Regions from separate parts of the Streptomyces sp. NPDC051740 genome, predicted to be linked through region 1. Evidence: predicted binding sites of a transcription regulator. Region 1 holds the regulator's gene; the other holds the start of a gene.
What was found. Region 1 encodes HrcA, which represses chaperone genes, less so after heat shock. Its sites were predicted from a motif close to TTNGCACTCNGNNNNNCNGAGTGCNAA; they were not measured.
Positions count from the first base shown of each region.

Region 1 (14,381 bases):
CGGACCTGGACGTGAGCCGGAACGGGCTGCCGGTGTACCGGCTGGAGGTCCGGCCGAGGACGCTCGCCGACTTCACGGCCGGGGCGTGGTGGCACAGCAGCTCACCGGCCTCCCACTTCACGCGGTCGCCGGTGTGCTCGCGGATCACCGGGGACGGGGGCAGGATCACGCTCAGCGGCCGGCGGTTCACGGTCACCGCGCCGGACGGGACGCGGCAGGAGCACGAGACCGGGACGGACGAGGAGGTGCTCGCGCTCTACCGGGACCGGTTCGGGATCGCGCTGGACACGGTGCCGACGGTGCGCGCCACCGTGACGGGCGGCTGACCGGGCACCGGGACGGGCGGCCGACCCCCGTACCGGACAATGGCCCGTGTGAGTGATGTGCGACATGTGCTGGTGCTGCCCGACCGTGATGCCGCGGAGGAGGTGGCCGAGGCCCTCGGGGAACGGTTCGGCGTGGACGAGGAGCCGCGGCTGGTACGGGACGCCCTGGCGGGGGAGGACGACGCGGAGGACGCGCAGTGGCTCGTCGTCCTGCGGGACGAACCGGCCCGGCTGGACCCCGGGGAGCTGAACGAGTTCGTGGCCGGGTGGGACGGCTGGCGGGAGGAGCCGTAGCCCGGTAGCCGTCGGCGGGAGGAGCCGTAGTCCGGTAGCCGTCGGCCGGGGAGCCGTAGCCCGGTGACCGCCGGCCGGGCGGCGGTGTCAGTGGCGCGTGGGATGCTTGTCGCGATGGCCAGGAAGACCGCATCCGACGACCTCCTCGCCCCGGTGACGCTCGCCGTGGGCCAGGAGGACCTGCTGCTCGACCGTGCCGTACGGGAGGTGGTGGCCGCCGCGCGGGCCACCGACGCCGACACGGACGTACGCGACCTGACACCGGACCGGCTCCAGCCCGGCACCCTCGCCGAGCTGACCAGCCCGTCGCTCTTCGCGGAGCGCAAGGTCGTGGTCGTACGCGATGCGCAGGACCTGTCCGCCGACACCGTCAAGGACGTGAAGGCGTACCTCGGCTCGCCCGCCGAGGAGATCACGCTGGTCCTGCTGCACGCGGGCGGCGCCAAGGGCAAGGGGCTGCTCGACGCGGCGCGCAAGGCGGGGGCGCGCGAGGTGGCGTGTCCGAAGATGACCAAGCCGGCGGACCGGCTGGCCTTCGTGCGCGGCGAGTTCCGGACCACCGGCCGGTCGGCCACCCCGGAGGCGTGCCAGGCGCTGGTCGACGCCATCGGCAGCGATCTGCGGGAGCTGGCCTCGGCGGTGTCCCAGCTGGTCGCGGACGTCGAGGGCACGATCGACGAGGCGGTCGTCGGCCGGTACTACACCGGGCGGGCCGAGGCGTCGAGTTTCGAAGTCGCCGACCGGGCGGTCGAAGGACGTGCGGCGGAGGCGCTGGAAGCCCTGCGCTGGTCGCTGTCGACCGGGGTGGCCCCGGTCCTGATCACCAGTGCGCTGGCCCAGGGGGTACGGGCGATCGGCAAGCTGTCGTCGGCGCGCGGCGGCAGATCCGCCGATCTCGCCCGCGAGCTGGGCATGCCGCCCTGGAAGATCGACCGGGTCCGGCAGCAGATGCGTGGCTGGACCCCGGACGGCGTGGCCGTGGCGCTGCGCGCGGTCGCCGAGGCGGACGCGGGTGTGAAGGGCGGCGGGGACGACCCGGAGTACGCCCTGGAGAAGGCCGTCGTCACCATCGCCCGCGCGGCGCGCTCGCGGGGACGGGCGTAGCACCCGCGGTGAGACGGCGCGGGCGGGAGGCCGGGCGTGGCACGCGCGGCGCGACCCTGTGATCGAGTCGCCACCCTCCCGCCGGGGAGGAGAATAAAGGGTGACGGCCTTCGACCGCCCAGCAGTGGGAAGGTGGCGAGCGTCATGGCCGAACACCCGCACGCAATGCTCGTCCGCAAGAGCTACGAGGCGTTCTCGCGCGGCGACATGGATGCCCTGCGGGGACTGATGTCCGCGGATGCCACCTACCACGCACCCGGGAGCCATCCTCTGGCGGGCGACTACAAGGGGCAGGACGCGGTCATCGGCTTCCACGAGCAACTCGCCCAGGAGTCCGGCGGGACCATGGACATCGAGCTGCGCCACGTCCTCGTCGACGGCCGCGGTCATGCGGTGGCGGTGCACCGCGTGCGTGCCGAGCGGCAGGGGGAAAGCTTCGAACAGATGGCGTGCTACGTCTTCCGGATCGTCGGAGACAGGATCACCGATGTCGACGAGTGCATCGAGGACCTCGAGGCGGCCGACGACTTCTGGGCGTGAGGAGAAGGCCGAAGGCCCCGCCCACCACCCGGGGAAGGGTGTGAGGGCGGGGCCTTCGGTCGAAGCGTGTGAGCTCGCACCCGCGTGGCGAACGCAGGCCGCGTACGAGCTCGGGGTGCCGGCCGGGGGCGGATGAGAGAGGGCCCGCCCGGGGTCCCGCCGGCGGTCAGATCAAAAGGGTGGTTCAGCCCTTGACGGCCGCGACCTTCTGAGCCAGCGCCGACTTCTTGTTGGCGGCCTGGTTCTTGTGGATGACGCCCTTGGAGACGGCCTTGTCGAGCTGACGCGCGGCGGCGCGCTGGTACTCGGTGGCCTTCTCGACGTCACCCGCGGCGGCGGCCTCACGGGCCTTGCGGACCGCGGTCTTCAGAGAGGACTTGACGGCCTTGTTGCGCAGCCGGGCCTTCTCGTTGGTCTTGTTCCGCTTGATCTGGGACTTGATGTTCGCCACGAATGAGCCTCTACAGGTTCTGGCACGGGACCGCTCGGGACCCGTACCGGTGATTTCTTGGGGTGTGCCTCGCGCTGAGAGGGCATGAGACACAGCCCCTCACACTACCAGCGGCCTGTTCGGTGGCCCAAACCCGTTCCCGGTCGCCACCCGTGGGACCATGGAAGCTACGTATCGATCCGACCCGAGACCGCAGACGCACAAGCACACGTATGCGGACGCCTCAAGAATCAGGACCCTGCGTGCCCGCGATCCCCAGCCATGTGCCCGAGCCGAGCCGTACCGACCCGGCGCTGATCCGCAATTTCTGCATCATCGCGCACATCGACCACGGCAAGTCCACGCTCGCCGACCGGATGCTCCAGCTGACCGGAGTGGTCGAGCAGCGGCAGATGCGCGCTCAGTACCTCGACCGCATGGACATCGAGCGCGAGCGCGGCATCACGATCAAGTCCCAGGCGGTGCGTCTGCCGTGGGCGCCCACGCACGACAAGAGCGCCACGCACATCCTCAACATGATCGACACCCCCGGGCACGTCGACTTCACGTACGAGGTCTCCCGCTCGCTCGCCGCCTGCGAGGGCACCGTCCTCCTGGTCGACGCCGCCCAGGGCATCGAGGCCCAGACCCTCGCCAACCTCTACCTGGCGATGGAGAACGACCTCACGATCATCCCGGTGCTCAACAAGATCGACCTGCCGGCCGCGCAGCCCGAGAAGTTCTCCGAGGAGCTGGCGAACCTGGTCGGCTGCGACCCCGACGACGTGCTCAAGGTCTCCGCGAAGACCGGCCTCGGCGTCGAGGCGCTGCTGGACAAGGTGGTCGCCGAGATCCCCGCCCCGGTCGGCGTCAAGGACGCCCCCGCCCGCGCGATGATCTTCGACTCGGTCTACGACTCCTACCGCGGTGTCGTGACGTACGTCCGTGTCATCGACGGCCAGCTCAACAAGCGCGAGCGGATCCGGATGATGTCCACCGGCGCCACCCACGAGCTGCTGGAGATCGGCACCAACTCGCCGGAGATGCTGTCCGCCGACGGCCTCGGCGTCGGCGAGGTGGGCTACCTCATCACCGGTGTGAAGGACGTCCGCCAGTCGAAGGTCGGTGACACCGTCACCAGCCAGCACAAGGGCGCCGAGGAGGCGCTCGGCGGCTACAAGGACCCCAAGCCGATGGTGTTCTCGGGCCTCTACCCGCTGGACGGCTCCGACTACCCGGAGCTGCGCGAGGCCCTCGACAAGCTCCAGCTCAACGACGCCGCCCTGGTCTACGAGCCGGAGACCTCCGCCGCCCTCGGCTTCGGCTTCCGCGTCGGCTTCCTCGGCCTGCTGCACCTCGACGTGATCCGCGAGCGCCTGGAGCGCGAGTTCGGCCTCGACCTCATCGCGACCGCGCCGAACGTGGTCTACCGGGTGGTCATGGAGGACGGCAGCGAGCACACCGTCACCAACCCGAGCGAGTTCCCCGAGGGGAAGATCGGCGAGGTGTACGAGCCGGTCGTGCGCGCCACCATCCTGGCGCCCAGCGAGTTCATCGGCTCGATCATGGAGCTGTGCCAGACCCGGCGCGGTGTCCTGCTCGGCATGGACTACCTCTCCGAGGACCGCGTGGAGATCCGCTACACCCTCCCGCTCGCGGAGATCGTCTTCGACTTCTTCGACCAGCTGAAGTCCAAGACCCGCGGTTACGCCTCCCTCGACTACGAGCCCACCGGTGAGCAGACCTCCAGTCTGGTCAAGGTCGACATCCTGCTGCACGGCGACAAGGTGGACGCGTTCTCCGCGATCACCCACAAGGACGCGGCGTACGCCTATGGGGTGCGGCTCGTCGCCAAGCTGCGCGAGCTCATCCCGCGCCAGGCCTTCGAGGTGCCCATCCAGGCCGCCATCGGTTCCCGCGTCATCGCCCGCGAGACCATCCGCGCCATCCGCAAGGACGTCCTCGCCAAGTGCTACGGCGGTGACATCTCCCGTAAGCGGAAGCTGCTGGAGAAGCAGAAGGAAGGCAAGAAGCGGATGAAGATGGTGGGTTCGGTGGAGGTTCCGCAGGAGGCCTTCATCGCCGTCCTCTCCAGCGACGACAGCGCGGGATCCGGCAAGGCCAAGAAGTAGCCGGGGAAGCGACCGGAGGTTACCGCGGGTCACTCCGCGAACCGGGCGTAACGGGGCCCGTCGTACGCGAGTACGGCGGGCCCCGCGCGTCCACGGGGTAGCCCTCTGTGTGAAGTGACAGGCCGTGACCCCTTACGCCGTGGCCGGTCGACCTTTACTCTGTCCGTGCTCGATAGTTACTCGCGAGTTAAACAACGACGCGAGGAAACCCCAGCCGCACTGAGCCAGCCGCACCGTCGCGGGCCCCGGAGGATGTCGTGAGCGACACACAGACACTGATCGAGAACCGTCCGCCGAGCGTGGCGACCCTCTTCCTGGAGCGTGTGGCGGCCACACCGGACGCCGAGGCCTACCGCTACCCGGTCCCGGCGGCCTCCGGCGAGGGCCCGGACGACTGGAAGTCCCTCACCTGGGCGGGCACCGCCGAGCGGGTCCACGCCATCGCGGCCGGCCTGATCGAGCTGGGCGTCGAGCCCGAGCAGCGGGTCGCGCTCGCCTCCTCCACCCGGGTCGAATGGGTCCTCGCCGACCTCGGCATCCTCTGCGCCGGCGCCGCCACCACCACGGTCTACCCGCAGACCAACGCCGACGAGTCCGCCTACATCCTGTCCGACTCCCAGAGCCGGGTGCTCGTCGCGGAGAACGCGGAGCAGGCGGCCAAGGCGGTCGAGAAGCGCGCCGAGCTGCCCGAACTCACCCGTGTCGTGGTCGTCGACCCGGCCGGCGCCGACACCGACGACTTCGTGATCACCCTCACCGACCTGGAGAAGCTCGGCGCCGCCCGGCTCCAGAAGGAACCGGAGCTGATCAAGGAGCGGGTCGCCGCGATCACCAAGGACCAGCTCGCCACCCTCATCTACACCTCCGGCACCACCGGCCGCCCCAAGGGCGTACGCCTGCCGCACGACTGCTGGTCGTACATGGCCAAGGCCATCCCCGCCACCGGCCTGGTCAGCGCCGACGACGTGCAGTACCTGTGGCTGCCGCTCGCCCACGTCTTCGGCAAGGTGCTCATCTCCGGCCAGGTCGAGGCCGGCCACGTCACCGCCGTCGACGGCCGCGTCGACAAGATCATCGAGAACCTTCCGGTGGTCCGGCCGACCTACATGGCGGCCGTGCCCCGCATCTTCGAGAAGGTCTACAACGGCGTGGCCGCCAAGGCGAAGGCCGGCGGCGGCGCCAAGTACAAGATCTTCCAGTGGGCCGCCGGGGTCGCCCGCGAGTACGCCAAGGTCACCCAGGACAACTTCCGCCGCACCGGCACCGCGAGCGCGCCCTTCGGCCTGTCGGCGAAGCACGGCATCGCCGACAAGCTCGTCTACGCCAAGATCCGCGAGGCCTTCGGCGGCAACCTGCGCGCCTGCGTCTCCGGCTCCGCCGCCCTCGCCCCCGAGATCGGCTACTTCTTCTCCGGCGCCGGCGTCCACATCCTGGAGGGCTACGGCCTCACCGAGTCCTCCGCCGCCTCCTTCGTCAACCCCGGCGAGGCCTACCGCACCGGCACCGTCGGCAAGCCGCTGCCCGGCACCGAGGTCCGCATCGCCGACGACGGCGAGATCCTGCTGCGCGGCCCCGGCATCATGCAGGGCTACCACAACCTGCCCGAGAAGACCGCCGAGGTCCTGGAGGAGGACGGCTGGTTCCACACCGGCGACATCGGCGAGCTCTCGCCCGACGGCTACCTCCGCATCACCGACCGCAAGAAGGACCTGATCAAGACGTCCGGCGGCAAGTACATCGCCCCCGCCGAGGTCGAGGGCCAGTTCAAGGCGGTCTGCCCCTACGTCTCCAACATCCTCGTCCACGGCGCCGACCGGAACTACTGCACCGCCCTCATCGCCCTCGACGAGGCCGCCCTCACCGCCTGGGCGGCCGAGAACGGCATGGAGGGCAAGCCGTACGCGGACGTCGTCGCCGCGCCCGCCACGGTCGAGATGGTCGACGGCTACGTCAAGCAGCTCAACGAGGGCCTGCAGCGCTGGCAGACCATCAAGAAGTTCCGCCTCCTGCCCCGCGACCTCGACGTCGAACACGGCGAGATCACCCCGAGCCTGAAGCTGAAGCGCCCGGTGGTGGAGCGCGAGTACAAGCACCTCATCGAGGAGATGTACGAGGGCGCGCGCGAGGCGTGACCGTCACGGTGTGACTGCGGGGGCGGGGTCCCGGGCCGGTGCGGCGCGGGATCCCGCCCCTTTTTTCACGTTTCCACGATGACCGGAACGGAACGGTTTCCTGTTCGTTCCCGACCGCACACCTGACGCTGTTCTCACCCTTGGCGGTCCACTTCGGTGACTCGGCGCTTATGGACGGGTCCGGTCTGTCACCCTGTCGGCAGCGATCGAGTTCTCTTCGTACGAACTGCCCGGGGAGCTGCCCATGGGGGCCATTCCGACCCAACGGGAGACCGCCTCGTGCGCCTCCGGAGCGCGGGAGTGCGCCTGGGTGGACGCGACCCTGTCCGGGAGCCCCCTCGCACCGGGTGCCGCACGCGCCCTGCTGCGCAAGGCGCTCACCGAGTGGGCGGAACTCGCCCTGCCCGGCGCCGAACACCTCACCGGCCGCGTCGGCGACGACGCCACGCTGATCGCCAGCGAACTCGTCACCAACGCCGTCGTGCACGCCGGTACCGAGGTCCGGGTGGCGTGCAGGCTGGAGGAGGGGACCGGCGCGCTCGTCGTCGAGGTCGCCGACCAGCACCCCTCCCGCGCGCCGCGCGGCAACGAACCGGAGGGGGCGCCGTACGACACCCCCGAGTACGGGCGCGGCCTGCGCCTCGTCGCCGCGCTCTCCGAGGCCTGGGGGATCACCTACCGTCCGGGCACGAAGACGGTGTGGGCGCGCCTGGCCGCAGGGGGGTGCGCGGCGGACGACCAGATCGAGGCGTACGCCGGGGAGCGCACGCTGGCGCGCGACCTGCGGGTGGCGGAGATCCTCGCGCCGGAGCCGCCCCGGACGGAACAGAGCTCCCCCGGCCCACTGGACGCACTCGATCCGCCGGCCTCCCGACGCCCGCCCGGTCCCGCCCGCGACACCTGGCGCGGCGGCTCGTACGGCGACGACTGGCTCGCCCGCCGGTCCGGCCGGGACGGGACCTGGCTGGGGCGCGGCGCCCTGTCCTTCCTCGCCGAGGCCTCCGACCTGCTCGCCGGGCAGCTCGACGAGGACCTGGTCACCTCGCTCACCGGCCAGCTGATCGTGCCGCGGCTGGCCGACTGGTGCGCGGTGTGGCTGGAGGACGAGACCACCGGCCACGGCGGCGGCTGGAGCGAGGGGAGCCGTGCCGACGGCTCCCGCCTCGCCCGCGTCTGGCACGCCAGCGAGAACCGTATCGAGGCCCTGAGCCGGGCCCTGGAACAGAACCCGCCCCACCCCGGCGACCCGCTGCACCCGGGACCCGCGCCCTATCCGTGGCCGGGCGGCGCGCTCGACGGGCGGCGTACGGGGCCGGGTGAGCCGGTCGACGTGCCGGGCAGGGCGCCCGGTGGCGGGGCGTTCGATGGGCCGGGCGGCGCGCTCGACGGGCGGCGTACGGGGCCTGGCGGGCCGGACGGGCCGGGGCAGGGGACCGGCGGGTCCGCGGATGCGGTCGACGGGCCGGGCGGCGCGCTCGACGTCCCCGCCGACGGTGCCCACGGCGCCGCCCTCGCCTACCGGCTCGTCGCCGGCGGGCGCCCGCTCGGCACGCTGGTGATCGGGCGGGGCGGGATCGACCGCTTCCCCGACGAGATCACCGGGCTGGCCGAGGACCTCGGCCGGCGCGTCGCCCTCGCCATCGGGGCCGCCCGGCAGTACTCCCGCCAGGCCACCATCAGCGCCGTGCTGCAGCGCGGACTGCTGCCCGGCGCCGTCGCCGAGATCCCCGGCGTGCGCAGCGCCCTCGTCTACGAACCCTGCGACAAGGGCGGACCCAGCGGCGACTTCTACGACCTCTTCCCGGCCGGCCACGGCCGCTGGTGCTTCGCCGTCGGCGACGTCCAGGGCAAGGGACCGGAGGCCGCCGTCGTCATCGGCCTCGCCCGCCCCTGGCTGCGGCTGCTCGCCCGCGAGGGCTACCGCGTCGCCGACGTCCTCGACCGCCTCAACCAGCTCCTCCTCGACGACGCCACCGAGGCCGCCGACGCCGCCGCCCGCGCACTGGTGGCCGCCGGTGCCCGCCCGACCGCCCCCGGCGACGGACCCCAGACCCGTTTCCTCTCCCTCCTCTACGGCGAACTCGTCCCCTTCGACGGCGGCGTCCGCTGCACCCTCGCCTCCGCCGGACACCCCCTGCCCCTGCTGCTCGCCCCCGACGGCTCGGTCCGGTCCGTCGCCCAGCCGCAGACCCTGCTCGGGGTCGTCGAGGACGCCACCTACACCAGCGAGACCTTCGAGATGTACTCCGGCGACACCCTGCTCTGCGTCACCGACGGAGTCACCGAGCGGCGCTCCGGTTCCCGCCAGTTCGACGACGGCGACGGGCTCGCCACGGCCCTGTCGGGGTGCGCGGGGATGGACGCCGGGTTGATAGCGGAACGGATCACGCAGCTCGTGCACGAGTTCGGGGCCCGGCCGCCCGCCGACGATCTCGCCCTGCTGGTGCTCCAAGCGGAGTGACACGGCCGGTGCGGGACAATGGAGCACATGCCTTCCGCACTCCCCGACGGCGAGCCCGTCCCCGCCGACGGCGCGCTGCCCGCGTCCGCGCTCGCAGGGGCCGCCGACCGACCCCTCGGGTTCTACCTGCACGTCCCGTACTGCGCGACCCGCTGCGGCTACTGCGACTTCAACACGTACACCGCGACCGAGCTGCGCGGCAGCGGCGGCGTACTGGCCTCCCGCGACAACTACGCCGAGACCCTGGTCGACGAGGTCCGCCTGGCCCGCAAGGCACTGGGGGACGACCCGCGCGAGGTCCGCACGGTGTTCGTCGGCGGGGGTACGCCCACCCTGCTGGCCGCCGACGACCTCGTACGGATGCTGGGCGCGATCCGGGAGGAGTTCGGGCTGGCGCCGGACGCCGAGGTGACCACGGAGGCGAACCCGGAGTCGGTCGACCCGGCCTACCTGGCGGCCCTCCGCGCGGGAGGCTTCAACCGGATCTCCTTCGGCATGCAGAGCGCCCGGCAGCACGTACTGAAGGTCCTCGACCGCACCCACACCCCCGGCCGCCCCGAGGCATGCGTCGCCGAGGCCCGAGCGGCGGGCTTCGAGCACGTCAACCTCGACCTGATCTACGGCACGCCGGGGGAGTCCGACGACGACTGGCGGGCGTCCCTGGACGCGGCGATCGGCGCCGGTCCCGACCACGTCTCGGCGTACGCGCTGATCGTCGAGGAGGGCACGCAGCTCGCCCGCCGCGTCCGGCGGGGCGAGGTCCCGATGACGGACGACGACGTCCACGCGGACCGCTACCTGATCGCCGAGGAGATGCTGTCGGGGGCGGGCTTCGACTGGTACGAGGTGTCGAACTGGGCCACGTCGGAGGCCGGCCGCTGTCTGCACAACGAGCTGTACTGGCGCGGCGCCGACTGGTGGGGCGCGGGCCCCGGCGCCCACTCGCACGTGGGCGGGGTGCGCTGGTGGAACGTCAAGCATCCGGGCGCGTACGCGGCGGCGCTGGCGGAGGGGCGGTCGCCGGGGGCGGGCCGTGAGCTGCTGTCGGAGGAGGACCGGCGGGTGGAGCGGATCCTGCTGGAGCTGCGCCTCGAGGAGGGCGTTCCGCTTTCTCTGCTCCGTCCGGAGGGGCTGGCGGCTTCCCGGCGGGCCCTGACGGACGGACTGCTCCAGCGCGACCCGTACGAGGAGGGCCGTGCGGCCCTCACCCTGCGGGGGCGGCTGTTGGCTGATGCCGTGGTGCGCGACCTGGTCGATTGATCTCGCCCCCGCCGCCCCTTCCCGTTCCCGTCCCCCCGGGGGGCGCTGCCCCCGGACCCCCGCTCCTCAAACGCCGGAGGGGCTGAGGTTCGGTCGAGGAGCGGGGTCCGGGGCGGAGCCCCGGGTTCGGGACGGGAAGGGGCGGCGGGGGTGAGGAGACTCACGCCGTCACGAAGTCGATCAGTTCCTCCACGCGGCCCAGGAGCTGCGGCTCCAGGTCCTTGTACGACCGCACCGAGCCGAGGATCCGCTGCCACGCCTCCCCGGTGTTCGCCACCCGCCAGCCCAGCGCCGCGCACACCCCCGTCTTCCAGTCCTGCCCCCGCGGCACCCGAGGCCACGCCTCGATGCCCACCGACGCCGGCTTCACCGCCTCCCAGACGTCGATGTACGGGTGACCCACCACCAGCGCGTGCTCACTCGTGACCGCCTCGGCGATCCGCCACTCCTTCGAGCCCGGCACCAGGTGGTCCACCAGGACACCCAGCCGCGCGTCCGGACCGGGGGAGAAGCCCTCGACGATCGAGGGCAGGTCGTCGACACCCTCCAGGTACTCCACGACCACCCCCTCGACGCGCAGGTCGTCCCCCCACACCTTCTCCACCAGCTCCGCGTCGTGCCGCCCCTCGACGTAGATGCGCCCCGCGCGGGCCACCCGCGCCCGCGCGCCGGGGACGGCGACGGAACCGGACGCCGTACGGGTGGGCCGTACCGGACCTGCGGCCGGCCGCACCAGCGTCACCACGCGGCCCTCCAGCAGGAAGCCCCGCGGTTCCAGCGGGAACACCCGGTGCTTCCCGAAGCGGTCCTCCAGCGTCACCGTGCCCGCCTCGCAGCGGATCACCGCGCCGCAGAAGCCGGTGCCGGGCTCCTCCACCACCAGGCCGGGCTCGGCCGCGACCTCGGGAACCGGCTGCGGTCTCTTCCACGGAGGGGTCAGATCGGCGGAGTACTGGCGCATTCTGATGACGATACGAGGAGCGCGCCCGCCGCGATCAGTCCGACACGCCGAAACGGGCCGCCAGGGCGTCGCGCTGGGCCCGTACGAACGCCGCGTCCACCACCGCGCCGTGACCGGGGACGTACCGTGCGTCCTCGCCGCCCAGTTCGAGGAGCCGGTCCAGCGCGGCCGGCCAGTGCGACGGTACGGCGTCGGGGCCGGCCTGCGGTTCGCCCGACTCCTCGACCAGGTCGCCGCAGAAGACCACCTCCGGATCGCCGGGGACGAGGACCGCGAGGTCGTGGGCGGTGTGCCCGGGGCCCACGTTCGCCAGCAGCACCTGCCGGCCACCGTCCGGGCCGAGGTCGAGCGTCCACTCGCCGGACACCGCGTGCCGCGGCGGGACCAGCGCGTCCACGGCCTCCTCCGCCACCCGCGCGTCCAGCCCCCACCGCACCGCGTCCGCGCGCAGCTCCTCACGCCCGCGCCCCGTCAGCACCGTGTCCATGCCCACCGCGCCGAACACCTCCGCGCCCGCGAACACCGCCGACCCGAGAATGTGGTCGAAGTGGGGGTGGGTGAGCGCGAGATGCGTCACACGGCGACCGGTGAGCGCCTGCGCCTGAGTCCGCAACCACGCGCCCTCGCCCAGACCGGAACCCGCGTCGACGAGCAGCACGCCCTCCGCGCCCACGACGAGCCCCGCCGTGCAGTCCCACCCCGGCAGCCGGCACCGCCCCACCCCGGCGGCCACTTGTTCCCATCCCGACTCTTCCCAAGTCACGGTCATGACGGGACGCTATCGGGGACGACGCCGTCCGGCGCGACGGCGCGGGGACCGGCCTTGCCCGGTGCGTACCCCCCGGCCGTACACTGGGCGGGTAAGTCTGGCACTCGCGTGCGAAGAGTGCCAGGCGGACAGGGAAGGTACCGCGCGGAAGGCTTCTGGAGGTGTGCGCGATGCTCAGTGAACGCAGGCTCCAGGTGCTGCGCGCCATCGTCCAGGACTACGTGGGCACCGAGGAGCCCGTCGGCTCCAAGGCCCTCACCGAGCGGCACAACCTCGGCGTCTCCCCGGCCACCGTGCGCAACGACATGGCGGCCCTGGAGGACGAGGGCTTCATCGCCCAGCCGCACACCAGCGCCGGGCGCATCCCCACCGACAAGGGCTACCGGCTGTTCGTCGACAAGCTGGCCGGCGTCAAGCCGATGACCGCGCCCGAGCGGCGCGCCATCCAGAACTTCCTCGAGGGCGCCGTCGACCTCGACGACGTGGTGGCCAGGACCGTACGGCTGCTCGCGCAGCTCACCCGGCAGGTCGCCGTCGTGCAGTACCCGTCGCTGACCCGCTCCACGGTGCGGCACGTGGAACTGCTGGCGCTCGCCCCCGCGCGGCTGATGCTGGTGCTGATCACGGACACCGGGCGGGTCGAGCAGCGCATGGTCGACTGCCCGGCGCCGTTCGGCGAGTCGTCGCTCGCGGATCTGCGGGCGCGGCTCAACAGCCGGGTCGCGGGCCGCCGGTTCAGCGATGTGCCGGGCCTGGTGGAGGACCTCCCCGAGGCCTTCGAGGCGGACGACCGCGGTACGGTCTCGACGGTGCTCTCCACCCTCCTGGAGACGCTCGTCGAGGAGAACGAGGAGCGGCTGATGATCGGCGGCACCGCCAATCTCACCCGCTTCGGACATGACTTCCCTCTCGTGATCCGGCCCGTCCTGGAGGCGCTGGAGGAGCAGGTCGTGCTCCTCAAGTTGCTCGGTGAGGCGAAGGATCCGGGCGTGACCGTCCGTATCGGTCATGAGAACGCCCATGAGGGACTCAACTCCACGTCCGTCGTGTCGGTGGGCTACGGTTCGGGCGGCGAGGCTGTTGCCAAGCTCGGCGTGGTCGGACCGACCCGCATGGACTACCCGGGAACGATGGGAGCGGTACGCGCAGTGGCACGGTACGTCGGACAGATCCTGGCGGAGTCGTAGTGGCCACGGACTACTACGCCGTACTCGGCGTGCGTCGCGACGCGTCGCAGGAGGAGATCAAGAAGGCCTTCCGGAGGCTCGCCCGCGAGCTGCATCCGGACGTCAATCCTGATCCCAAGACGCAGGAGCGGTTCAAGGAGATCAACGCCGCCTACGAGGTCCTGTCGGACCCGCAGAAGAAGCAGGTCTACGACCTCGGCGGCGACCCCCTCTCGCAGGCCGGCGGCGGTGGCGCGGGCGGCTTCGGGGCCGGTGGCTTCGGCAACTTCTCCGACATCATGGACGCGTTCTTCGGCACGGCGTCGCAGCGCGGGCCGCGCTCGCGCACCCGCCGGGGCCAGGACGCGATGATCCGCATCGACGTCGAGCTCGACGAGGCCGCGTTCGGCACGACCAAGGACATCCAGGTCGACACGGCCGTCGTCTGCACGACGTGCAGCGGCGAGGGCGCGGCTCCGGGCACCACGGCCCAGACCTGTGACATGTGCCGCGGTCGCGGTGAGGTCTCGCAGGTCACGCGGTCCTTCCTGGGCCAGGTTATGACGTCCCGCCCCTGCCCGCAGTGCCAGGGCTTCGGCACGGTCGTCCCCACCCCGTGCCCGGAGTGCGCGGGCGACGGCCGCATCCGTTCCCGGCGCACCCTCACGGTCAAGATCCCGGCCGGTGTCGACAACGGCACCCGGATCCAGCTGGCCGGCGAGGGCGAGGTCGGGCCCGGCGGCGGTCCCGCCGGTGACCTGTACGTGGAGATCCACGAGCTCCCGCACGCGCAGTTCCAGCGGCGC
Region 1 covers NZ_JBITCL010000002.1:341,770-356,150, forward strand. Annotated here, with positions in the region: gene ACIA6T_RS04565 (arylamine N-acetyltransferase) at 1-326, shown strand, start outside; gene ACIA6T_RS04570 (hypothetical protein) at 366-620, shown strand; gene holA (DNA polymerase III subunit delta) at 735-1,724, shown strand; gene ACIA6T_RS04580 (nuclear transport factor 2 family protein) at 1,869-2,264, shown strand; gene rpsT (30S ribosomal protein S20) at 2,449-2,715, opposite strand; gene lepA (translation elongation factor 4) at 2,958-4,826, shown strand; gene ACIA6T_RS04595 (AMP-dependent synthetase/ligase) at 5,084-6,958, shown strand; gene ACIA6T_RS04600 (SpoIIE family protein phosphatase) at 7,203-9,419, shown strand; gene hemW (radical SAM family heme chaperone HemW) at 9,447-10,679, shown strand; gene ACIA6T_RS04610 (DUF3097 domain-containing protein) at 10,840-11,640, opposite strand; gene ACIA6T_RS04615 (MBL fold metallo-hydrolase) at 11,675-12,409, opposite strand; gene hrcA (heat-inducible transcriptional repressor HrcA) at 12,580-13,596, shown strand; gene dnaJ (molecular chaperone DnaJ) at 13,596-14,381, shown strand, end outside.

Region 2 (14,381 bases), on a different contig from region 1:
GGCACCCCTCGCTGATGGAGACGGCGAAGGCGAAGGGCGTGGAGTTCGGCATGGTGCCGACGCCGGGCGTCGACGGCGAGAGCCCGGTCACGCTCGGTGTCGCCGACTGGATGATGGCCTTCAAGAAGAACGGCCACCGCGACCAGGTCGGCGAGTTCCTCGACTTCGTCTACAGCGAGGAGAACGTGCTCGACTTCTCCCGCGAGTACAACCTGCTGCCGGTCACCACCTCCGCGTCCCAAACGATGGCCGCGTCCGACCAGGACAAGGACCTCAAGCCCTTCCTCGACCAGCTGGTGACCTCGGAGCTCTACCCGGTCGGCAACACCTCCTGGGCGGTGGTCAACGCGGCGGTCAAGAAGCAGATCGGCAAGGCGGTCGCCCCGGGCGGCAGCCCCGCCGGCGTCCTCGGCGCACTCCAGGCGACGGCGACGCGCGCGGAGAGCGCGGAGTAGTCTGCGGGGCATGGGCACGGGGGACGAGGAGCAGGGAGCCGGGGGGCTCGCCCGGCGCGAGCAGGACATCCTCGCGTTGGAACGTCGGGGCTTCTCCGGTCCCGGCGTCAAGGAACGCGTCATCCGCGAGGAGCTGGGGCTGGCTCCCGTCCGGTACTACCAGCTCCTGAACGCGCTCCTGGACGATCCCCGGGCCCTCGCCCACGACCCGGTGACGGTCAACCGTCTGCGCCGCGTACGGGAGACCCGCCGCACCGAGCGTTGATCGCCCCGCCGCCCCTTCCCGTTCCCGTCCCCGGGGGCGCTGCCCCCGGACCCCCGCTCCTCAAACGCCGGAGGGGCTGAAAATTAGCCTCTCCGGCGTTTGAGGAGCTGGGGTCCGGGGCGGAGCCCCAGTTTCGGGACGGGAAGGGGCGGCGGGGGCGAAAAAACCCGGTCAGCGCATCCGCCCCGCCAACCCCCGCAGCAGCCCCACCACCCCCGCCGGCCCGTCGACCACCAGGTCCGCCCGTTCCCGAAGCTCCGCCACCTCGTCGCTCCCGCTGCACACCAGCAGCCCCGGAGTGCCGGCGGAGCGGAGCTTGTCGACGGCCGTGTAGGCGGGCAGGTCGCCCAGGTCGTCACCCGCGTACAGGACCGACTCGGCGCCGATGTCCCGGGCGTACTCCATCAGGGCGACGCCCTTGTCCATCCCGGGCGGACGCAGCTCCAGCACCATGCGGCCGGGCTCGACGATCAGACCGTGCCGGGTGGCGAGGTCGGCGAGCGGCTCGCGCAGGGCCTCGAACGCGGCCTGCGGGTCGGTGGCCCGGCGGGTGTGGACCGCCACCGCCCGGCCACCCTTCTCCTCGATCCACGTGCCCTGCCACGCGCCGACCCGGTCGAGCACCCCCGGCAGCTCCGCGCGGACGGCGGCGACCCCGGGGTGCGGGGCGGGCGCGGTGACCGTGCCGGTGACGGCGTCCCAGCGCTCGGCTCCGTAATGGCCGAGAACGACGAGGTGTCCGAGGCCGGGAACGCCCGCGAAGCCCCCATGGCGGACCGCGACCCCCGCCGGCCGGCCGGTGACGACCGCGACCGCGGCCACCTTGGGCGCGAGCGCGGCGAGCGCGCCGACCGCGTCCGGGTGCGCGCGGGCCTGCTCGGGATCGGCCACGATCGGCGCGAGCGTCCCGTCGAAGTCGAGCCCGATCAGTGCCTTCCCCGGGCGGGAGAGAAGCGCCTCCAGCCCTTCCCGCCCGGCCTGCGTGGCGGGCGTCGGCGTGGCGTTCGGCTCCGTGGAATCCGTATGGCTGGCCATACCGTCCAACCTATCCGCGCCCGCCCCCTCGCACGCCTGTGTGACCGGCCATACCTCCGGTCAGCCGGGCGTTCCGTCCCGCAGCGCGTCCAGCTGCTCCAGGAACCAGCGGGCCGGAGGCAGCGCGGTCGCCGCCGCGGACAGGCGCTCGGCGCGCTCGGCGCGTTCGTCCGGGCCCATCGTCAGGGCCTCGTGCAGGGCCTCGGCGGTCCCGACGACGTCGTACGGGTTGACCGTGAGCGCGTCCTCGCCCAGCTCCTCGTGGGCGCCCGCCTCCCGCGACAGCACCAGCGCGCAGCCCGCGTCGGAGACGACCGGGACCTCCTTGGCGACCAGGTTCATGCCGTCGCGGATCGGGTTGACCAGCGCCACGTCCGCCATCCGGTACGCGGCGAGCGAGCGCGCGAAGTCGTCCTTGACGTGCAGGACGACCGGCCGCCAGCCCGGTGTGCCGTACCGCTCGTTGATCTCCTCCGCGACCCGCCGCACCTCGGCGGTGTAGTCGCGGTACACGGCGAGGTCCTGCCGGGAGGGGTAGGCGAACGCGACGTGCACGACGCGCTCGCGCCACTCGGGACGGTCCTCCAGGAGCTGCCGGTAGGCCAGCAGGCCCCGCACGATGTTCTTCGACAGCTCGGTCCGGTCGACCCGGACGATCGTCCGGCGCCCCTCGCCGATCTCCTCCCGGAGCGCGGTCATCCGCTCCTCGACGTCCGCCTCGTGGGCGCGGGCGCGCAGGAAGTCCGCGTCGGCCCCCAGACCGTGCACGCCGATCCGCGTGTCCCCGAGGCCGTCCGCGAAGCGTTCGCAGCACGCGGTGAACGCGTCCGCCCAGCGGTGGGTGAGGAAGCCGAGCCGGTCGGCGCCGAGCATCCCGCGCAGCACCTGCCGCGCGATGTCGTCGGGCAGCATCGCGAAGTACTCCGGCGGCGCCCACGGCGTGTGCGAGAAGTGCGCGATGCGCAGGTCGGGGCGGAGTTCGCGGAGCATCCCGGGGACGAGCGTCAGGTGGTAGTCCTGGACCAGTACCGCCGCACCCCGCGCCGCCTCCTCGGCCAGCGCCTCGGCGAACGCCCGGTTGTAGGCCTCGTACGACGCCCACTGCCGGCGGAACTCCGCGTCGAAGACCGGCTCCAGCGGCGTCTGGTACAGCATGTGGTGCACGAACCAGAGCACCGAGTTGGCGATCCCGTTGTACGCGTCCGCGTGCACGTCCGCCGGGATGTCCAGCATCCGCACGCCGTCCTCGCCGACCCCGCGCCGCACCGCCTCGCGGTCGCCGTCGGACAGCGCCGAGCACACCCACAGCGCCCCCGCGTCCGGCCCGATCGCCGACAGTCCGGACACCAGCCCGCCACCGCCCCGCCCGGTCCGCAGCGAACCGTCGTCCTCCACCGTGTACGAGACGGGCCCGCGATTCGACGCGACCAGCACCTGAGCACCCTGCGTGACAGCCATACGCTGCAACCTAGCCCGGTCCCAGGGGCCTCAAACGCACGGATCGGCCGTGTACGGGTCAGGCCACCCTTCGCGCCTGGTACTCCGCGATCTCCGCCATCGGCGGCCGTTCCTCCGTGTCCACGGAGTACGTACGGGGTTCGAAGTTGTCGCCGGTGCGCTCGAACTGGGTCAGGGACGGGCGGATCAGATGGCCGCGGGCCAGGCGGAGCTGGGCGGTGCGGTAGATCGCGGCGGCCATCCGGCCGAGGGCCTGGCCGTCCTGGTGGCGGTGGATGCGGACGCCGACGTCCACCTGGGCGAGGGCGTCCAGGCCCACCAGGTGCAGGGCGTCGACCAGCATGCCCAGCTCGACGCCGTACCCGACCGGGAACGGGAGCTGTTCCAGCAGGCTCCGGCGGGCCGCGTACTCGCCGCCGAGCGGCTGGACGAAGCCGGCGAGCTGGGGCCAGTGCATGTTCAGCAGCGGGCGGGCCATCAGCTCCGTGACCCGGCCGCCCTGACCGGCGGCAGAGCCCAGCGGGCGGTCGTACATCGCCTTGACCAGGTGCACGTCCGGCTCGGTGAGCAGCGGGCCGACGATGCCGGAGACGAAGTCGGAGGAGAACTCCCGCAGATCCGCGTCGACGAAGCACACGATGTCCCCGCGGGTGACGAGCAGGGAGCGCCACAGCACCTCGCCCTTGCCGGGCACCGCCGGTATCCGGGGCAGGATCGCGTCCCGGTGCACCACTCTCGCGCCCGCCGCCGCCGCCACCTCGGCCGTGCGGTCGGTCGAGCCCGAGTCGACCACCACCACCTCGTCGACCAGCGGGACCTGGAGCACCAGGTCGTGCCGGATCACCGACACGATCTCGCCGACCGTCGCCTCCTCGTCGAGCGCGGGCAGCACCACGCTCACCGTCTGACCCGTCGCGCGTTTCGCCGCCAGGATCCGGTGGAGCGGGCGGTCGGCCACGGACCAGGAACGGTCGGTCAGCCAGCGCTCGACTTCTTCCAGCACGGTCCCGGGCTCCTCACTGGCCTGTGATCCATCTCGCGGTACGGACGACTATCTCAACCATGCAGGCCTTCGGTTACAGTCTTGAACAACGCCGATGACCACCGCATGCCGGGGTCACCGCGCGGACGACAACTGAACACCGCTCATCCAGAGGGGCAGAGGGATACGGCCCGATGAAGCCCCGGCAACCCTCCAGTCGGTTCTTGTCACACGGACGTGGCGAGGCTCCCGGCTAGGGAAGGTGCCAAATCCGTCTCACGGCGAAGTGCGTCGTGAGGAAGATGAGGAGAAAGGGCCTCGCCTCCATGGCTGTGCAGACTGTTGCAAGCACCACCGATTCCGCCGTCGTAGACCTCGGTCCGGCCGCGGCGCTCTCCTGCCGCGAATGCGGGCACCGCGTCCCCCTCGGCCCCGTCTTCGCCTGCGAGGAGTGTTTCGGCCCGCTGGAGATCGCGTACGACTTCTCGGCCCACGACACCGAGGAGCTCCGCAAGCGGATCGAAGCGGGACCCGCGAACATCTGGCGCTACGCGCCGCTGCTGCCCGTCCCGGCGGACGTGGCGACCAAGCCGAACCTGAACCCCGGCTGGACCAAGCTCGTCCAGGCCGACAACCTCGCGCGTGAGCTGGGCGTCGACGCCGGCAAGCTGTTCGTCAAGGACGACTCCGGCAACCCGACGCACTCCTTCAAGGACCGCGTCGTCGCCCAAGCCATCGAGGCCGCCCGCGCCTTCGGCTTCACCACCCTCTCCTGCTCCTCCACCGGCAACCTCGCCGGCGCCGTCGGCGCCGCCGCGGCCCGGGCGGGCTTCCGGTCCTGCGTGTTCATCCCGCACGACCTGGAGCAGGGCAAGGTCGTCATGGCCGCCGTCTACGGCGGTGAGCTCGTCGGCATCGAGGGCAACTACGACGACGTGAACCGCTTCTGCTCCGAGCTGATCGGCGACCCGGCCGGCGAGGGCTGGGGCTTCGTCAACGTCAACCTGCGGCCGTACTACGCGGAGGGGTCCAAGACCCTCGCGTACGAGATCTGCGAGCAGCTCGGCTGGCGGCTCCCGGACCAGATCGTGATCCCGATCGCCTCCGGCTCCCAGCTCACGAAGATCGACAAGGGACTGCAGGAGCTGATCAGGCTCGGGCTGGTCGAGGACAAGCCGTACAGGATCTTCGGGGCGCAGGCCGAGGGGTGCTCGCCGGTGTCCACCGCGTACAAGGCGGGGCACGACGTCGTACGTCCGCAGAAGCCGGACACGATCGCCAAGTCGCTGGCGATCGGGAACCCGGCGGACGGGCCGTACGTGCTGGACATCGCCCGCCGGACGGGCGGGGCGGTGGAGGACGTGAACGACGAGCAGATCGTCGACGCGATCAAGCTGCTGGCGCGTACGGAGGGGATCTTCGCGGAGACCGCGGGGGGTGTCACGGTCGGCGTGACGAAGAAGCTTCTCGAGAGCGGGGCGCTCGATCCGTCTCTGACCACCGTTGTGCTCAACACCGGGGATGGTCTGAAGACGCTGGACGCGGTCGCCGGCACGGGGTTGACCGCGACGATCCGTCCGAGCCTCGAGTCGTTCCGTGAAGCCGGGCTTGTCTGAGTCGTTCGTCTGCGGGGCCGTTGTGGCTGGTCGCGCAGTTCCCCGCGCCCCTAGGGCGCTGTCCCTTCCGGAGGTTTTGTCGTGAGCGTGACTGTTCGTATCCCCACCATCCTGCGTACGTACACCGGTGGGCAGGCCGAAGTGAGCGCCGAAGGGGCGACCCTTGGCGAGGTCATCTCGGACCTGGAGAAGAACCACACCGGGATCGCCGCCCGGGTGCTGGATGATCAGGGCAAGTTGCGGCGGTTCGTGAACGTCTACGTCAATGACGACGACGTGCGGTTCGAGCAGGGGCTCGAGACGGCCACCCCGGACGGGGCCGGTGTGTCGATCATTCCCGCGGTGGCCGGCGGCTGATCATTACCTTCGGTAATGACGATTACCGAGCGTCTGGGACTTCGCCCCCTCCGTAAGAGAAGCGGAGGGGGCAATTCCATGGGGTTGAGCGCGATAGAGTTGGGGAACGCGCTCCCGATCCACTGATCGGAAACACTGAATTCCTGCCGCGGGCCCGACTGGATGTAGCCAAAGTGTGGGCACCCTTCGCGGCATTTGTGACCTTTGCGCGGCCCGACTTGCCCTGGATTGAGGCGAATTCTCGCCACATTCCGGACCGGCGTCGTCCAGATTTCTCGTCCGATTGACCTGTTGCAGACGGCAGTTGGACAGATACATTCAGCCGCGGTCGACGCGTTCCGGCGCACGCCCCCAACCGTTGGGGAGTGAGGTCTGACCCGGATCCGCGAAGTGCGGATCTGTGCAAGGGCCAGTAATAGGGGAGTTAGGCATGGCTCAGGGCACCGTCAAGTGGTTCAACGCGGAGAAGGGGTACGGCTTCATCGCGGTCGACGGTGGTGCGGATGTTTTCGTCCACTACAGCGCGATCCAGATGGACGGCTACCGCACCCTCGAAGAAGGCCAGCGGGTCGAGTTCGAGATCTCGCAGGGTCAGAAGGGCCCACAGGCCGACATGGTTCGTCTCAGCGCCTGAACGCGCTACCAGCCGCAAGCATCTTCTGCCGACGAAGGGCCCGCACCTCCAGGGGTGCGGGCCCTTCGCCGTGCCCGCGCGCCGTGCCCGCGCGCGGCCGAGCGGTGTTCGCGTACGGCCGAGCGCCCCCGTGTACTCCCCATAGGCGCTTGCACTCGCATGGGTCGAGTGCTAATCATTGCGTTAGCACTCTGAAGGTGAGAGTGACAACGAAGGACCGGGTCGGTGAGGCCCGCGGGCCGTGTGGGGCAAGGAACCACGGGGCCGGCGAGCCGTCCGTCGCGGGCGCGGGCGCGGTCCGAAGGAATCACCCCCAGTCCTGGAGGGACCACTTCACATGGCCAAGATCATCGCGTTCGACGAGGAGGCGCGGCGCGGCCTCGAGCGCGGCATGAACCAGCTCGCGGACGCCGTCAAGGTGACGCTCGGCCCCAAGGGCCGCAACGTCGTCCTCGAGAAGAAGTGGGGCGCCCCCACGATCACCAACGATGGTGTGTCCATCGCCAAGGAGATCGAGCTCGAGGACCCGTACGAGAAGATCGGCGCCGAGCTGGTCAAGGAAGTCGCCAAGAAGACGGACGACGTCGCCGGTGACGGTACGACCACCGCGACCGTCCTCGCCCAGGCCCTGGTGCGCGAGGGTCTGCGCAACGTGGCCGCCGGCGCCAACCCGATGGCTCTGAAGCGCGGCATCGAGAAGGCCGTCGAGGCCGTCTCCGGTGCCCTGCTCGAGCAGGCGAAGGATGTCGAGACCAAGGAGCAGATCGCCTCCACGGCCTCCATCTCCGCCGCCGACACCCAGATCGGCGAGCTGATCGCCGAGGCCATGGACAAGGTCGGCAAGGAAGGCGTCATCACCGTCGAGGAGTCCCAGACCTTCGGTCTGGAGCTGGAGCTCACCGAGGGTATGCGCTTCGACAAGGGCTACATCTCGGCGTACTTCGCCACCGACATGGAGCGTATGGAGGCCGTCCTCGACGACCCGTACATCCTGATCGCGAACTCCAAGATCTCCAACGTCAAGGACCTGCTCCCGCTCCTTGAGAAGGTCATGCAGGGCGGCAAGCCGCTGCTGATCATCGCCGAGGACGTCGAGGGCGAGGCCCTGTCGACCCTGGTCGTCAACAAGATCCGCGGCACCTTCAAGTCCGTCGCCGTCAAGGCCCCGGGCTTCGGCGACCGCCGCAAGGCCATGCTCGGCGACATCGCCATCCTCACGGGCGGCGAGGTCATCTCCGAGGAGGTCGGCCTCAAGCTGGAGAACGCGACGCTCGACCTGCTGGGCAAGGCCCGCAAGGTCGTCATCACCAAGGACGAGACCACCATCGTCGACGGTGCCGGCTCGGCCGACCAGGTCCAGGGCCGCGTGAACCAGATCCGCGCCGAGATCGAGAACAGCGACTCGGACTACGACCGCGAGAAGCTGCAGGAGCGCCTGGCGAAGCTCGCCGGCGGTGTCGCGGTCATCAAGGCCGGTGCCGCCACCGAGGTGGAGCTCAAGGAGCGCAAGCACCGCATCGAGGACGCCGTGCGCAACGCCAAGGCGGCCGTCGAGGAGGGCATCGTCGCCGGTGGTGGCGTGGCCCTGCTGCAGGCCTCCCAGGTCTTCGAGAAGCTGGAGCTCGACGGTGACGAGGCGACCGGCGCCAACGCCGTGAAGCTCGCCCTGGAGGCCCCGCTGAAGCAGATCGCCGTCAACGGTGGTCTCGAGGGCGGCGTCGTCGTGGAGAAGGTCCGCAACCTCACGGTCGGCCACGGCCTGAACGCCGCGACCGGCGAGTACGTCGACATGATCGCCGAGGGCATCATCGACCCGGCGAAGGTGACGCGCTCCGCGCTGCAGAACGCCGCCTCCATCGCCGCGCTGTTCCTCACCACCGAGGCCGTCATCGCCGACAAGCCGGAGAAGGCCGCGGCCCCGGCCGGCGGCGGCATGCCGGGCGGTGACATGGACTTCTGATCCTTTTCGAGGATCGGATCAGTCCGTCGTACGACCGAGGGCGGCACCCCCTGTTCCGACAGGGGGTGCCGCCCTCGGGCGTTTCAGGCGGCGCACCACGGCACGCGGCAGACGTGCGGCGCCGCGCCCCGCGGGCACAGGCCCCGCAGCACCGCCTTGCGGACCGCCCGCCAGGTCCGCAGCGAGCACACCAGACGGACGCGCAGCTCGACCGGTTTTCGCGCGCCGCTGCTTTGGCCCGGGTGTTCCCAGGCCCACTGTTCCGCCAGGTGGTCGTAGAGGTCGGCGGTCGTCGTCCCGCTGCCGGGGAGCGTGCGGACGACGTCCCGGCCGACGGCCCGGGCGTTCCGGAGCGCTGTGGCCCGGTCGACGACCGAGCCGGCCCACGCCAGCCCTTCCTCGTCCGCGTACAGGCCGAAGCGCAGGAGGCGTGCTCTCATCGGGCGACCGTACCCCGGTGCGCGGGAAGGCGTCCCGTGACCGGGGTCACGTCCGGGGCCCGAGGGGAATGCCCCTCCCCGCTTCCCGGTTGATGCTGAGCGTGCATTTAATGCACGTACACATACTGATCGGTATTCGAAACAGAGGAGCCCCCACGTGACCACCACCTCCCCGGACACCGCCGCCCGAGCCGCCGGGATCCTCTCCCGGCCCGTCACGATCAACGGCCTGACCGTCCCCAACCGCATCGCCATGGCACCGATGACCCGGATGTTCTCGCCGGGCGGCGTGCCCGGTGCGGACGTGGTGTCGTACTACTCCCGTCGCGCCGCGGCCGGTGTCGGGCTGATCGTCACCGAGGGGACGTACGTGGGGCACGAGTCGGCCGGGCTGAGCGACCGGGTGCCGCGGTTCCACGGGGAGGAGCAGCTCGCGGGCTGGGCGGAGGTCGCCGAGGCGGTGCACGCGGCGGGCGGCACGATCGTGCCGCAGCTCTGGCACATCGGCATGGTCCGCGAGCAGGGCCAGGCGCCGTACCCCGAGGCCCCGGCGGTCGGCCCGTCCGGGGTGCGCACGGACGGCACCGAGGGCAAGGGCGAGGCGATGACGCAGACCGACATCGACGACGTCGTCGCCGCGTTCGCCCGGGCCGCCGCCGACGCCGAGCGCATCGGCTTCGACGGCGTGGAGCTGCACGGCGCCCACGGCTACCTCATCGACCAGTTCCTGTGGTCCGGCACCAACCGCCGCACCGACGCCTACGGCGGTGACCCGGTGGCCCGCGCGCGGTTCGCGGCGGAGGTCGTGGCGGCGGTGCGTGCCGCCGTGTCGCCCGAGTTCCCCGTGATCTTCCGCTACTCGCAGTGGAAGCAGGACGCCTACGACGCCAGGCTCGCCGAGACGCCCCAGGAACTGGAGGCGATCCTCGCCCCGCTCGCAGCGGCCGGTGTCGACGCCTTCCACGCGTCCACGCGCCGCTACTGGCTCCCCGAGTTCGAGGACTCCGACCTCAACCTGGCCGGCTGGACGAAGAAGCTGACCGGCAGGCCCGCCATCACCGTCGGTTCCGTCGGGCTGAACGGCGAGTTCCTCAAGGCCTTCCAGGGGCAGGGCGCCGAGCTGGGCAGCATCGACAACCTGCTCGACCGGATGGAGCGGGACGAGTTCGACCTCGTCGCCGTGGGCCGCGCGCTGCTCCAGGACCCGAACTGGGCGGCCAAGGTGCTGGCCGGCCGCTTCGACGAGCTGGCGCCGTACGAGCCGGCGTCCATGCAGACGCTGAGCTGACGTCGTACGGTGCGGGGTCCGTGTGGACGCTGAGCTGGCGTCGTACGGTGCGGGGTCCGTGTGGACGCTGAGCTGGCGCCGTACGAGCCGGCGTCCGTGCGGACGCTGAGCTGGCGTCGTACGGGGCGGGGTCCGTGCGGATGCCGGGCCGAGCCGGTCGATGGCGCTCCCGGAAGCGGGGGCGCCATCCGCACGTCACCCGCTTTTAATTTGCTTAAGTCAATCAATCGCCTTAAAGTTGCCTGAGTCAAGTATTGGCCTGAGTCCCGACGGAGACCTCCTTCATGTCCGACGCACTCGACCGTTCCCCCACGCCCGGCACCGCCGCGCCGCCCAAGACCGGTGCCGTAGTGCCCGTACTGGCCTTCGGCGGCATCGTGGTCTCGCTGATGCAGACCCTGGTGATCCCGATCGTGGGGCAACTGCCGCAGTACCTGAACGCCTCCGCCGCGGACACCGCCTGGGCCATCACCGCCACCCTGCTCGCCGCCGCCGTCGCCACGCCCGTCATGGGCCGCCTCGGCGACATGTACGGCAAGCGCCGCATGCTGCTGGTCAGCATGGCCATGCTGGTGGTCGGCTCCGTGGTCGCCGGACTCAGCGACTCCCTGGTCCCGATGATCGTCGGACGCGCCCTGCAGGGCCTGTCGTCCGGTGTGATCCCGCTCGGCATCAGCATCCTGCGCGACGAACTGCCCGCGGAGAAGCTGGGCTCGGCCACCGCGATGATCAGCGCCTCGCTCGGTGTCGGCGGCGCCCTCGGCCTGCCCGTCGCCGCGCTCATCGCCGACAACTTCGACTGGCACATGCTCTTCTGGATCTCGGCCGCGCTGGGCGTGGTCGCGCTGGTCCTGGTGCTGATCATGGTGCCGGAGTCGAAGGTGCGCACCGGTGGCCGGTTCGACCTGCCCGGCTCGCTCGGCATGGCGGCCGGACTGATCTGCCTGCTGCTGGCGATCTCCAAGGGCGGTGACTGGGGCTGGGCGAGCGGCACCACCCTCGGCCTGTTCGCGGCGGCCGTCGTGGTCCTGCTGGCCTGGGGCTTCTACGAGCTGCGCAACGACCAGCCGCTGGTGGACCTGCGCAGCACGGCCCGCCCCCAGGTGCTGATCACCAACCTCGCCTCGATCGCCATCGGCTTCGCGATGTTCTCGATGTCCCTGGTCATCCCGCAGGTGCTGCAGCTCCCGGAGGAGACCGGCTACGGCCTGGGCCAGTCGCTGCTGACGGCCGGTCTGGTCATGGCGCCGTCCGGCCTGGTGATGATGGCGCTGGCCCCGGTCTCCGCGCTCGTCACCCGCGCCAAGGGCCCGAAGGTGACGCTCATGATCGGCGCCCTGATCGTGGCCGTCGGCTACGGCCTGAACGTCCTGCTCATGAGCGAGGTCTGGCACTTCGTGCTGGCGTCCTGCGTCATCGGCGCCGGCATCGGCTTCACCTACGGTGCGATGCCCACGCTGATCATGGGCGCCGTGCCCGCCTCCGAGACGGGTGCCGCCAACGCCCTCAACACCCTCATGCGGTCCATCGGCACCTCCGTCGCCAGTGCCGTCGCCGGTGTCGTCCTGGCCCAGATGACCACGGAGTTCGGCGGGTTCGCGCTGCCGTCCGAGGACGCCTTCCGTACGGTGCTGGCGCTCGGGGCCGGGGCGGCGCTGCTCGGCTTCGTCATCGCCGGCTTCATTCCGCGGCAGCGGGCCGCGGGGGCGGAGGAAGCGGTCGTCGCCGGGCGTGCGGTGGAGCCGTCGAAGGCGTAGGGACGGTCGGCGCAGCCGAAGGACGGCCGCCGTCCCGGGGATGCCGGGGCGGCGGCCGTTGCCGTGGTGGGTCCGGGAGCCGCGGTTGCCCGCGGTGGTGTTTCTCGCCCCCGCCGCCCCTTCCCTTCCCGTCCCTGGGGGCTTCGCCCCCAGACCCCCGTGCGCAGTTCCCCGCGCCCCTTCAGGGATTGCCGCCCATCGGTTCGATGTCGATCCTGGCCGGTGTTCCCCACACGCGCAGCACCTCGTAGTCGGTGAACTCGTGGACGATCCGGTACGCCATGGCGGGCCGGGGCCCGCGTCGCTGCGCCGCGACGAACAGTTCCGCCTCGCGCCGGTCCCGGCGCGGGGTGCCGCACAGCTGCCACGTCTGCCCGTTCCACAGCTCCGGCAGCCAGCGCTGCTGCGGCTGCGGCCGGTCACCGCGCACCCCGTACCGGGACTGCACGGGCCCGGCGGGCCGGGCCTGCGGGGCCGGGCCGTTGAACTCGGAGCGGCGGGCGGTGCGGCGCCGGGTCTCGCAGAGCAGACACAGGTCGGGGGCGCTCTTGTCGACCGGTCCGGTCGGGTGCTCGGCGCAGCGCGTGCTGGGCACGGCCGTGGTGACGCTCTCCTCCAGCAGGTCCAGGGCCCGCCGCAGGTCGTCCTTCACTTCGTGCAGCCGGGCGTCCGGGGTGTCGGCGGACAGCGCCTCGCCGTGCTCCCCGAGCACGCGCAGGGCGCGGCCCAGGGCGGTGAGCTGCGCGTGGTTCATGGTTCGTCTCCGGGTCGGGTGCTCTCCAGTATCCGCCCACGGACTCCTTCTACTCCCGCGCCCTGGCGAGTGCCGCGCGCAGACGGCCGTCGGACTCCGCGAGCAGGCGGGCGGCCGTCGGACCGTCCACGTCCGCCAGGATCACCAGGATCGCGTGCTTGACCTCGCCGTCCGTGGCGGTCAGGGCCCGCTCGACGACGTCGTCCGCCGCGCCCGTCGCCTGCGCGACGATACGGCGGGAACGGGCGCGCAGCTTCTCGTTGGAGGCCCGCACGTCGACCATCAGGTTCCCGTACGTCTTGCCCAACCTGATCATCGTGATCGTCGACAGCATGTTCAGCACCAGCTTCTGCGCCGTACCGGCCTTCAGGCGCGTGGAACCGGTGAGGAACTCCGGGCCCACGACGACCTCGATGCCGTGCTCGGCCGCCGCCGCCAGCGCACTGCCCCGGTTGCAGGCCAGGCCCACGGTGAGGGCACCGCGCGCACGGGCGTACGCGACGGCGCCGACCGCGTACGGGGTCCGGCCGGAGGCGGAGACACCGACCACCGTGTCGTCGGCGGTCAGCTCCAGCGCGGCCAGGTCGGCCTCGGCCAGCTCGCGCGAGTCCTCGGCCCCCTCCACCGAGGTGACCATGGCGTCGGGACCGCCCGCGATCAGGCCGACGACCCGCGCCGGATCGGTGTTGAAGGTCGGCGGACACTCGGAGGCGTCCAGCACCCCCAGCCGGCCGGCGGTACCCGCACCCGCGTAGATCAGCCGCCCGCCCCGGCCCATCCGCTCGGCGACGGCGTCGATCGCGGCGGCGATGGCCGGCACCCGCTCGCCCACGGCCCCGGCCACCGCGGCGTCCTCGCCGTTCATCAGCCGGGCGATGTCGAGGGTGGGCAACCGGTCGACATCGGCCAACTCGGGCCGGAACGCCTCGGTGGTGAGGGTCTCCAACTGGGAGCGGAGGTCGCGGTGGTGGGAGGCGGAAGTCATGGCAGTGCGGCTTTCTTCGGTTTCTTCCCGGTGTGGGGCAGTACAACATCCCTAGGGGCGCGGGGAACTGCGCGAACAGCCACAGACGACCCGCAGATCACCACGCTGGAGCGGTCCTACGGTCCTTTGCGAACCACCCGGTGCCGGTGCGCCAAAGCCTCGTACGAAGCGGACAGCGCCGGCGCCGCCGACTCGTACGTCCGCTGGGCGACCCCCACGAACAGACAGTCCACCACCAGCAACTGCCCCGTCCGGGACGACATCGCGGCCGGCCGCAACTCGCTCTCCCGTGCCGTGGACGTGGTCAGGACGTGATCGGCGTACTGGGTGACGGGACCGTCCGGGCGTCCGGTGACCGCCACCGTCGTCGCCCCGCGCTCGAAGGCCACCCGGAG
Region 2 covers NZ_JBITCL010000007.1:193,863-208,243, reverse strand. Annotated here, with positions in the region: gene ACIA6T_RS14525 (extracellular solute-binding protein) at 1-455, shown strand, start outside; gene ACIA6T_RS14520 (DUF3263 domain-containing protein) at 466-720, shown strand; gene otsB (trehalose-phosphatase) at 892-1,755, opposite strand; gene ACIA6T_RS14510 (trehalose-6-phosphate synthase) at 1,816-3,213, opposite strand; gene ACIA6T_RS14505 (glucosyl-3-phosphoglycerate synthase) at 3,272-4,216, opposite strand; SAM riboswitch class I at 4,357-4,504, shown strand; gene thrC (threonine synthase) at 4,522-5,811, shown strand; gene ACIA6T_RS14495 (ubiquitin-like small modifier protein 1) at 5,893-6,168, shown strand; gene ACIA6T_RS14490 (cold-shock protein) at 6,599-6,802, shown strand; gene groL (chaperonin GroEL) at 7,140-8,762, shown strand; gene ACIA6T_RS14480 (hypothetical protein) at 8,846-9,202, opposite strand; gene ACIA6T_RS14475 (NADH:flavin oxidoreductase) at 9,360-10,490, shown strand; gene ACIA6T_RS14470 (MFS transporter) at 10,775-12,247, shown strand; gene ACIA6T_RS14465 (hypothetical protein) at 12,429-13,001, opposite strand; gene murQ (N-acetylmuramic acid 6-phosphate etherase) at 13,051-13,986, opposite strand; gene ACIA6T_RS14455 (MurR/RpiR family transcriptional regulator) at 14,103-14,381, opposite strand, start outside.
Region 2: the regulator HrcA is predicted to act here: its motif matches at 6,951-6,977, upstream of groL (chaperonin GroEL).